DNA from 2 places in the Kocuria sp. HMSC066H03 genome. Region 2 is predicted to be linked to the other one. Evidence: predicted binding sites of a transcription regulator. Region 2 holds the regulator's gene; the other holds the start of a gene.
What was found. The regulator HrcA, encoded in region 2, represses chaperone genes, less so after heat shock. The targets are predictions, from matches to a motif close to TTNGCACTCGNNNNNNNCGAGTGCNAA.
Positions count from the first base shown of each region.

Region 1: the regulator HrcA is predicted to act here: its motif matches at 3,065-3,091, upstream of HMPREF2833_RS08285 (Hsp20/alpha crystallin family protein).

Region 1 covers NZ_KV807506.1:1,089,973-1,094,593, reverse strand. Annotated here, with positions in the region: gene surE (5'/3'-nucleotidase SurE) at 53-937, opposite strand; gene HMPREF2833_RS08300 (1-phosphofructokinase family hexose kinase) at 1,001-1,963, opposite strand; gene HMPREF2833_RS08295 (GNAT family N-acetyltransferase) at 2,025-2,504, shown strand; gene HMPREF2833_RS08290 (ChaB family protein) at 2,509-2,928, opposite strand; gene HMPREF2833_RS08285 (Hsp20/alpha crystallin family protein) at 3,207-3,680, shown strand; gene HMPREF2833_RS08280 (phosphatidate cytidylyltransferase) at 3,772-4,621, opposite strand, start outside.
Region 2 covers NZ_KV807509.1:155,321-159,941, forward strand. Annotated here, with positions in the region: gene HMPREF2833_RS09555 (DUF4870 domain-containing protein) at 60-497, opposite strand; gene HMPREF2833_RS09560 (DUF3097 domain-containing protein) at 645-1,523, opposite strand; gene hrcA (heat-inducible transcriptional repressor HrcA) at 1,697-2,707, shown strand; gene dnaJ (molecular chaperone DnaJ) at 2,771-3,913, shown strand; gene HMPREF2833_RS09575 (16S rRNA (uracil(1498)-N(3))-methyltransferase) at 3,910-4,621, shown strand, end outside.

The DNA of each region.
Region 1 (4,621 bases), on a different contig from region 2:
GGTGGCGGACGTCGTGATCGTCGTGTGCACGCCTCCCACCGGAGGCGGGACGTCAGGTTCGGCGCATGACCGTGGCGGAGTCCACGGTGACGTCGCCGGGACCGGGTGCGGCGGCGTCGTCGTCCGTGAGGCCGGGGAGGGCGACGTCCCAGAACGGCGTGGGCCCCGCGATCCCCAGCTCCTGGCGCGGCACGGCGTGGGTGTCCTGGGTGGGGTCGTCCACGGGGGCGCGCAGCAGGGTGGCGGTGGCCCAGCCGTGGGTGAGGAGGTAGTGGTCGCTCTCGGGCTCCTCCGGGCCGGTCTCCGCGCTGTAGGTCACCGCGATGTGCTTCTCGTCCCCGCGCCCGATCTGCGCCTGGACCGCTCCGAAGCTCGCGAGCCGGGCGGGTTTGAGCCCCCGCAACCGGTCCGGGGACACGTCCGGGACGTTGACGTTGAGGATCCACTCGTCGAACGGGCGCTGCTCCCAGCGCTCCAGTGCGTAGCGGGTGACCAGCAGGGCTGTGTCCCAGTGCTGGGGTGCACCGGAGGTGATGGACACCGCGATCCCCGGGATCCCGTGGGACGCGCCCGTGAGCACCGCGCCCACGGTGCCCGAGTGCAGAGTGGCCTTGCCCGTGTTCGCGCCCAGGTTCACGCCGGAGAGAATCATGTCCGGGCGCTGGCCGAAGGCCCCGTAGGAGGCCAGGAACGCGATCAGCGCGGGGGCGGCCTTCACCCCCACGCACTCCACGCCCTCGGGCATCCGGGGCGGTTCCGCGGGGACCAGGGCGATCCGCCCGTCGATCTCCTCGCCGGACAGGGACGAGCTGGCGCCCGAGTACTCCTCGGCGGGGGCGGCCACCTTGACACTGTGCCCGCGGTCCAGCGCGGCCTGCGCGAGCACCGACAGTCCCGGGGACGAGATGCCGTCGTCGTTGGTGACCAGGATGTGCATGGGATCCATGGTGGCACGCGGCCCGGGCCCGGACCAGGGTGGCGTCCCCTGTGACCAGGCCCGTCAGGAGAGGGTGCGCACCGTGATCTGGCGGGCAAACTTCTCGATGGTCGTGCGGTTGCCGGTGCCGAGCCCGCGGCGGGCCACGTTCAGCGCTCCCGCCGAGGCACCCAGGGCCACGGCATCCACCAGGTCCAGCCCACGGGCCAGCCCCACGGAGATGCCCGCGGTCATGGAGTCCCCCGCCCCGCGGTGGTCCAGCGGCGTGATGGACGGCGCCGAGACCTCCCGCACGGTGTCCTTCTCCACGAGCAGCGCCGGGTCCTTGGCGCGCGAGACCACGACGGCGCCCGCACCCCGTTCCACGAGCGCCCGGCCGGCGTCCACGAGGGACTCGGGGGTGTCGTCCGAGCCGAGGTCCAGGTCCCGGACCTCCTCGTGGCTGATCTTGAGCACGTCCACGTGGGCGTCCACGGCGGCCAGCGCAGGAGCGCCGCTCAGGTCCGCGACCACGGTGGTCCCCGCGTCCCGGGTGTCCCGGATGAGCCGCCCGAAGAACGACGCCGGCAGCACGTCCCCGGGTTCCGCGCCCGTGACCGTGAGGACGTCCGAGGCCAGGGCGTCCACGAACGCGGTGCCGTAGAGGTCGTCCAGCTCGTGGCGGGAGAGCTCGGGCGGGGGCATGTGGGCCACGGTCTCCCGGTCCTCACCGCGCAGGTCGTACACGTAGCCGCCGTTGCCGTACCCGTAGCGCACGGCGTTGACCTGCATCCCGAGCCCGTCCAGCATGGAGCGGATCAGGGTGCCCAGCTCACCACCGAAGGGACCGTTCACGGAGACGTCCGCGCCCAGGGAACCGGCCATGCGGGCCACCCACAGGCCCTGCCCGCCGGGGTGCATGTGCACGTCCGACTCGTGGGGGCTGCGGTTGCGGTTCGCCGCCGGCTCCGTGATCTCCGTGATCAGCAGCGGCGTGGGAACCAGGATGGACAGGCGCGGCGCGGCGCCGGAGCGGGTCTCGGTCACGAACGAAAGCTACATCACACCATCCCTGGTGAACAGCACATGGAGGTGCCACCATGGTGGGATGAATTCCACCGCACCGGTCCGCATCGTGGAGGGTCAGGCCGCGAGCGAGCACACCCTGCAGGCCCTGAGCGCGTACTTCAGCGAACTGGACCACCGGATCGACGGCGGGTTCGACCCCGAGCTCACCGAGGTCTCCGGCCCGGAGGACGTGACGCCTCCCCACGGGGACTTCTTCCTCATGACGGACCTGGTCACAGGAGCCGTGATCGCCTGCGGAGCGGTCCGGCGGATCGACGACGAGCGCGTGGAGCTGCGCCGGATCTGGGTCACCCCGGAGCACCGCGGCAGGGGCCACGCCCGCACCCTGGTCCGAGCCCTCGAGAACAAGGTGCGCTCCTTCGGTGCCAGCACGGCCGTGGTCTCCCTGAACCCGGAGATGACCGAGGGCATCGCGATGTTCCGCAACCGCGGCTACGAGCCCGTGGAGCCCTTCCACCGGGACACCACCGCCTCGGTGTTCCTGGGGCGGGTGCTGTAGGGCCTCAGTCCCGCGCGTCCCGCGTCCTCTTGTCGTTCGCCTTCTCGATGGCCTCCACCAGCTCGTCCTTGGTCATGTCCGAGCGACCCTGCACGTCCAGTTCCTGAGCGATCCCGTAGAGGTGCTCTTTGGAGGCGTTCGCATCCACTCCCCCGGCGGTGTCCTCGGAGTTGAGCCCGCCCTGCTCCGCGCTGGCGTCCGACGGGCCGTTCTCCTCCTTGGGCTCCCAGTGGTCCCCCACCTTCTCGTGGGTGTGCTTCACCGCGGCCCACGCGGTGCGGGCCGCGCGGGACTCGTCGTGGTACTCGTCCTCCGCAGAGTCGTACGCCTGCGCGAACGTGTCCTGCGCCTTCTCGTCCGAGCGCCGCAGCGTGGACGGAATCTCGTCCTGACGTGCGCGACCGTTCTTCCCCGCCTTGGGCACGGTGTCCTCCTGCTGCTGGGAACGTCTCTGGTGCTTCGATTCTAGGAACGACGACGCCGCCCGCCCCACCCTTTCGGGCCCGACGTGGCCCCCGTGCGCCTTGAGCTGAATCCACTCAACTTTGATGCCCCAACCCTTGGCACCTTGCCGGGAAGAGTGCTAATTTATGAGCAGTTGAGTCAGGGGTACTCAAGGAACGTGACGGCTCCTCGTCCACCGGTTTCACGGGGGCTCCGGGGCGCACCGCGGACGAGTCGCACAGGAAAGGAACAGCAGTCATGGCAACCTTCGATCCGTTCTCCGAGGTCCAGAACTTCGCCAACCAGGTCCTCTCCACCCGCAACGGCCTGGAGCAGATGCCCATGGACCTCTTCCGCCGGGGCTCCAACTACTACCTCGCCGCGGACCTCCCGGGCATCGACCCCACCAGCGTGGACGTGGACGTGGACGGCCAGCTGCTGACCATCCGCGCGCAGCGCCGCCTGCCCTCCGCAGAGAAGGACACCAAGTGGATCGTGCGCGAGCGCCGCAACCACTCCTTCGTGCGCCAGCTGAACCTGGGCCAGGGCATCGACACCGAGAACATCACCGCCGCGTACGACAACGGCGTGCTGACCGTGACCATCCCCGTGTCCCCCAAGTCCCAGCCGCGCAAGATCCAGGTGGCCACGGGCCAGAACCAGGACAACGTGGTGCTGGAGAACGGCCAGCAGGAGCAGCAGGCCGAGTCCAGCGAGGGCTCCGAGAGCTGACCGCCCCGGCGTCAGCCGGCACGCACTGAGTGAGCCACGAGGGCCCGCGGGAGATCCCGCGGGCCCTCGGTCACGCGCGGGGGCCTGGGACTCACCCCGCGAAGAAGAACCGGGTGAGGTGGAAGAACACCGGTGCCGCGAAGACCAGGGAGTCCATCCGGTCCAGGATCCCGCCGTGGCCCGGGATGAGCGCCCCGAAGTCCTTGATGCCGCGGTCCCGTTTGAGGCTGCTCATCACGAGCCCGCCCACGAAACCCAGCAGGCAGGACACCAGGGCCAGCACCCCGGCCTGCCACGGGGTGAACGGGGTCAGCCACCACAGCGCCGCCCCCAGAGCCGTGGCGGAGAGCACCCCGCCCACGAAGCCCTCCCACGTCTTGTTCGGGCTCACGGTGGGCGCGATCCGGTGCCGGCCCACGGTCTTGCCCCACAGGTACTGCAGGACGTCCGAGCCCTGCACCACCACGGCGAGGAACAGCAGCAGCGCGCCCGCCTCCACGCCACCGGAGCCCACGGCGGAGCCGTCCGCCGCGGCCCTGCCCTCGTGGATGGCCACGGGCAGCTGCAGCACCGCCGGGAGGTAGCTCAGGGCGTAGACGCACACCATGAGCCCCCACTGGCTCAGGGCGGCCCGGTGCAGGAACGACTCCGTGCGCCCGGACAGCGCGAGCAGCACGGGCAGGAACAGGAACGCGTACACCGGGATGAAGATGGCGAACATCCCGTACCAGTGCTCCCACACGAACCAGAAGTGCAGCGGGGCGAGAACCACCATGATCCAGCTCAGCACCCTCCGGTCCCGTTCCCCGGGCGGCAGCAGGTTGGCGAACTCCCGCAGGGCCAGCAGGGACAGGGCGAGGAACAGCAGCACCACCGCGGTCTCCCCCAGTGCCAGGCTGCCCACGAGCACCGCCACCATGATCCACCACGCGAAGATCCGC
Region 2 (4,621 bases):
GGGTCGCCACGCGGCGTCGGGCACTCGTCGTGCCCACCGCAGCCGGGACGTGCCCCGAGTCAGCCGCGGTGGCCGGTGAAGCGGTCGTAGAGGTGCGTGTTGGCGCGGTACTGGTGGGGCTCGCCACGGTTGACCTTGATGCCTGCGCGCACCGACGTCACCGCCAGGAGCACCCAGGTGACGGCCGCGACCACGGAGAACACGCCGCCGACCACGGGGATCAGGGACAGCAGGATGCCGCCCAGCACGATGATGCTGGGGAGCATGGTGTAGTTGGCCGCCTCGCGGGACTCCTGCGCGGTGAACGGCCCGCGGTCCTTGAACACGCGGTGGATCACGTAGCTGGGGATCACACCCACCACGCCGCCGAGGTGGGCCAGGGTGGCCCACTGGCGGTCCTGGTTGACGTCCAGGGGCTGGGCCACCGGGTGCACGGACTCGAACGGCGCGGCGGAGTCCTGGGCGGAGGCAGAGGGCGTGGAGGCAACGTCAGTCACGAGTGGGTGTCCCTTTCAGGGGCGGTAGCCGGACCAGACGGGAGAGCGGGGGTCTGGTTCCCCCGATGATACCGGGGCCGTCTGGGAGCCTGCCACGGTGTGCGTCACACCGCGGGACCCCTGCAGCCGCCCGTGTCCGGGGACGGCTCAGCGCGCGGTGCCCTGGTCCGCGGTCAGGAAGTCGATGAGCTCCTCCACGCGGCCCAGCAGCGCAGGCTCCAGGTCCGCGTACGTGTTCACGCGCGTGAGGATCTGCTGCCACGCGCGGCCCACGTCCTGCGGGGTGCGGTGGGGCAGTCCCAATGCCTTGGCCATGCCGGTCTTCCAGTCCACGCCGCGCGGGATCACGGGCCACGCGGGGATGCCCAGCGCGGAGGGCTTCACGGCCTGCCAGATGTCCACGTAGGGGTGTCCCAGGATCAGCACGTTGTCCGCGGCACCCGGAACCCGCAGTGCCTGCTCGGCGATGCGGGACTCCTTGGAGCCGGCCACCAGATGGTCCACCAGGATCCCCAGGCGTCGCTGCGGGCCGGGGTTGAAGTCGCGGATGGCGGCGGGCAGGTCGTCGATGCCGTGCAGGGGCTCCACCACGATGCCCTCCACCGCGAGGTCGTGCCCCCAGACCTTGGCCACGAGCTCGGCGTCGTGGTAGCCCTCGACCCACACGCGGGACTCCTTGGCCACGGACGCCCTGAGGCCCTCCACCGCCACGGAGCCGGAGCGCGTGATGCGCTTGCCGGTGGGCGCGGTCCGCGGCGCCGGGGGTGTGAGCCGCACGGGTTCGCCGTCCAGCAGAAAGCCCGGCCCCAGCGGAAAGGTCTTGACCCGGCCGTGGCGGTCCTCGAGCCCCACCACGCGCATGCCGCCGATCACCTCCACGCTGACGACGGCGCCCACCCACCCGGTCTCGACGTCCTCCAGCACCATGTCGCGCGCCACCGCGACCTCGCGCGCCCTCGGCCGGGTGCGGGACACCTCGGGGCTGTCCAGGTCCTGGGGACCCCAGCCCCAGCCGGGTGCGTTCACGGGTTCCTCCTCGGTGCCGCGGGCAGATCAGCCGCGAGCGTACCAAAGCGGCCCCGGGACACCTGCGCCCTAGACTGGGGGATTAGCACTGTGACTGGATGAGTGCCAAAATTGGTGCTCGGCCACGACGGGCGCACGGCCCGTTGCTCGACACGCCACGGGAGGTGAGGACCATGGACCATCCGCGCAGGGTGCAGATCCTGCGGGCCATCGTGGAGGACTACGTCCACTCCCGCGAACCCGTGGGCTCCAAGGCGCTCGTGGAGCGCCACCGGCTTCCCGTGTCCTCGGCAACGGTGCGCAACGACATGGCGGCCCTCGAGGACGCCGGACTCATCGTGGCACCGCACACCAGCTCCGGGCGGATCCCCACCGACCAGGGCTACCGCGTGTTCGTGGACCAGATCGCCGCGGTCCAGCCGCTGAGCCCGGCCCAGCGCCGCGCCATCCAGGTGTTCCTGGAGGACGCGCAGGACATCGACGACGTCATGGAGCGCACGGTGCGCCTGCTCGCGCAGCTGACCCACCAGGCGGCGGTGATCCAGTACCCCGTGCGCACGGGCACCACCGTGCGCCACGTCGAGCTCGTGGACGTGGGCGCGGCAGTGCTGGTCATCCTCATCCCCACCTCGGGCCGCGTGGTGCAGCGGGCCGTGGAGCTGCGCACCGCGCTGGACGAGCCCCAGCTGCTGGAGCTGCGTGCCCGCGTGCTCGCCCGGGTACTGGGACAGGCGCTGGATGCCGTGCCGAGCGCCGTCGCCGGACTGGGGGAAACGCTGCCCGCGGAGCTGCGCGAGGCCGGGGACGCCGTCGGGGAGACCCTCTCCCTGCTCGCCTCGGCCACGGACGAGCACCGCCTGGTGATGGCCGGCACGGCCAACCTCGCGAGGTTCAGCGGCGACTTCCCGCAGAGCATCTCCCCGGTGCTGGAGGCCCTGGAGGAACAAGTGACCATGCTGCGGTTGTTGTCCGAGATGCAGCAGGACGAGCGCGGGGTGGCCGTGCGGATCGGCTCCGAGGAGTGCGACGACCCGCTGGCAGAAGCCTCCGTGGTGGCCACCGGCTACGGACCGCGCGCCGCCTCCAAGGTGGGCGTGGTGGGACCCACCCGCATGGACTACCCGACCACCATGGCCTCCGTGCGCGCGGTGGCCCGATACCTCTCCAGGAACCTGGGGGACTGAGCGCCGCGCCGGCGCCGCCCCGACCGAGACCACAGACCCGACGAAAGCAGAAGCGACGACATCGTGAGCGACCACTACGAAACCCTCGGCGTGAGCCGTGACGCCAGCGCCGAAGAGATCAAGCGCGCCTACCGCAAGAAGGCGCGCAAGCTGCACCCGGACGTCAACCCGTCACCGGAGGCCGCGGAGGAGTTCAAGCGCGTCTCGCACGCCAACGACGTCCTCTCGGACCCCGACAAGCGCCGGGTCTACGACGCCACGGGCAACGAGAACGGCACGGACACCGGCTTCGGCGGTGGCTTCCCGGGCTCCGGGTTCGGCTTCTCCGACATCTTCGAGACGTTCTTCCAGGGTGCGGGGGCGGGCGGCCAGCGCGGCCCGCAGTCCCGCACCCGGCAGGGCCAGGACGCACTGATCAACGTACGCATCTCCCTCAAGGACGCCGTGTTCGGGGTGGAGAAGGACATCACCGTGGACACCGCCGTGGTGTGCCCCGCGTGCGAGGGCTCCTGCTGCCAGCCCGGCACCAGCCCCACCACGTGCAGCATGTGCCGCGGCTCGGGGCACATGCAGTACCAGCGCCAGTCCATCCTGGGCATGGTCACCACTCAGGGCCCGTGCTCGCAGTGCAACGGCTTCGGCACCGTGATCGAGAGCCCGTGCCACGAGTGCTACGGCGAGGGCCGGGTGCGTGACCGTCGCCCGCTCACTGTGAAGATCCCCGCCGGCATCCAGTCCGGCAACCGCATCCGCCTGGGCGGCCAGGGCGAGGCCGGCACCGCCGGTGGGCCCAACGGCGACCTCTTCGTGGAGCTCAAGGTGGACCCGGACCCCACGTTCCACCGCGAGGGGGACGACCTCCACGCCCGGCTGCGCATCCCCATGACCGCGGCCGCCCTGGGCACCACCGTGACCCTGGAGACCTTCGACGGCACCCGCAGCGTGGCCGTGGAGCCCGGAACCCAGTCAGGTGCCACCGTGACCCTCGACGGGCTCGGCGTGACGCACCTGCGCGGCAAGGGACGCGGAAACCTGCAAGTCCACTTCGAGGTGGAGACCCCCCGCAACCTCACGGGCGAGCAGCGTGAGCTCGTGCAGCGGCTGGCGCAGCTGCGGGACGAGGAGGCCCACGACGGCACCACGGTCAACGCCACCGGCTCGGGCGGATTCTTCTCCCGGCTGCGCGGGCGGTTCAACGACCAGTGACCAACCCCGTCTTCCACCACCCCGGTGAGGGGCTCTCCCGGGCCCGTCCGGGGGAGCTCCTCGACGTGCACGGGCCCGAGGCGCGCCACGCGGTGACCGTGCGCCGGCTTCGCGCCGGCGAGCTCCTCGACCTCGTGGACGGCCACGGCACCCGCGCCACGTGCACCTTCAGGGACGGTGAGAAGGACCGGATGACCGTGGCCGTGAAGTCAGTCGCGCGTGAACCGCAGCCGCGGCCTCTGCTGAGCCTGGTGCAGGCACTGGCCAAGGGGGACCGGGACCTTCAGGCCGTCGAGTCGGCGACCGAGCTCGGGGTCTCCCGGGTGGTGCCCTGGCAGGCAGAGCGCAGCATCGTACGCCTGCGGGCCGAGCGGGCCGCCAAGACCATGGGCAAGTGGGAGTCGCTGCTGGCCACCGCGGCCAAGCAGTCCCGCAGGGCCACGTGGCCGGAACTGGCACCGTGGGTGGACACGGCCGGGCTGGCAGAGCTGATCCGTTCCGAGCCGGGCACGCTGTGGCTCGTGCTCCACGAGAGCGCGAACGTCCCGTGGTCGTCCCGCGAGGTGGCCGCCTGGGGCGAGCAGGAGCACGTGGCGGTGGTCGTCGGTCCCGAGGGCGGGATCAGCGAGCGGGAGCTCGAAGCACTGTGCGCGGCCGGCGCCCGGCCCGTGCGCCTGGGCGCCACGGTGATGCGCTCCTCCACGGCCG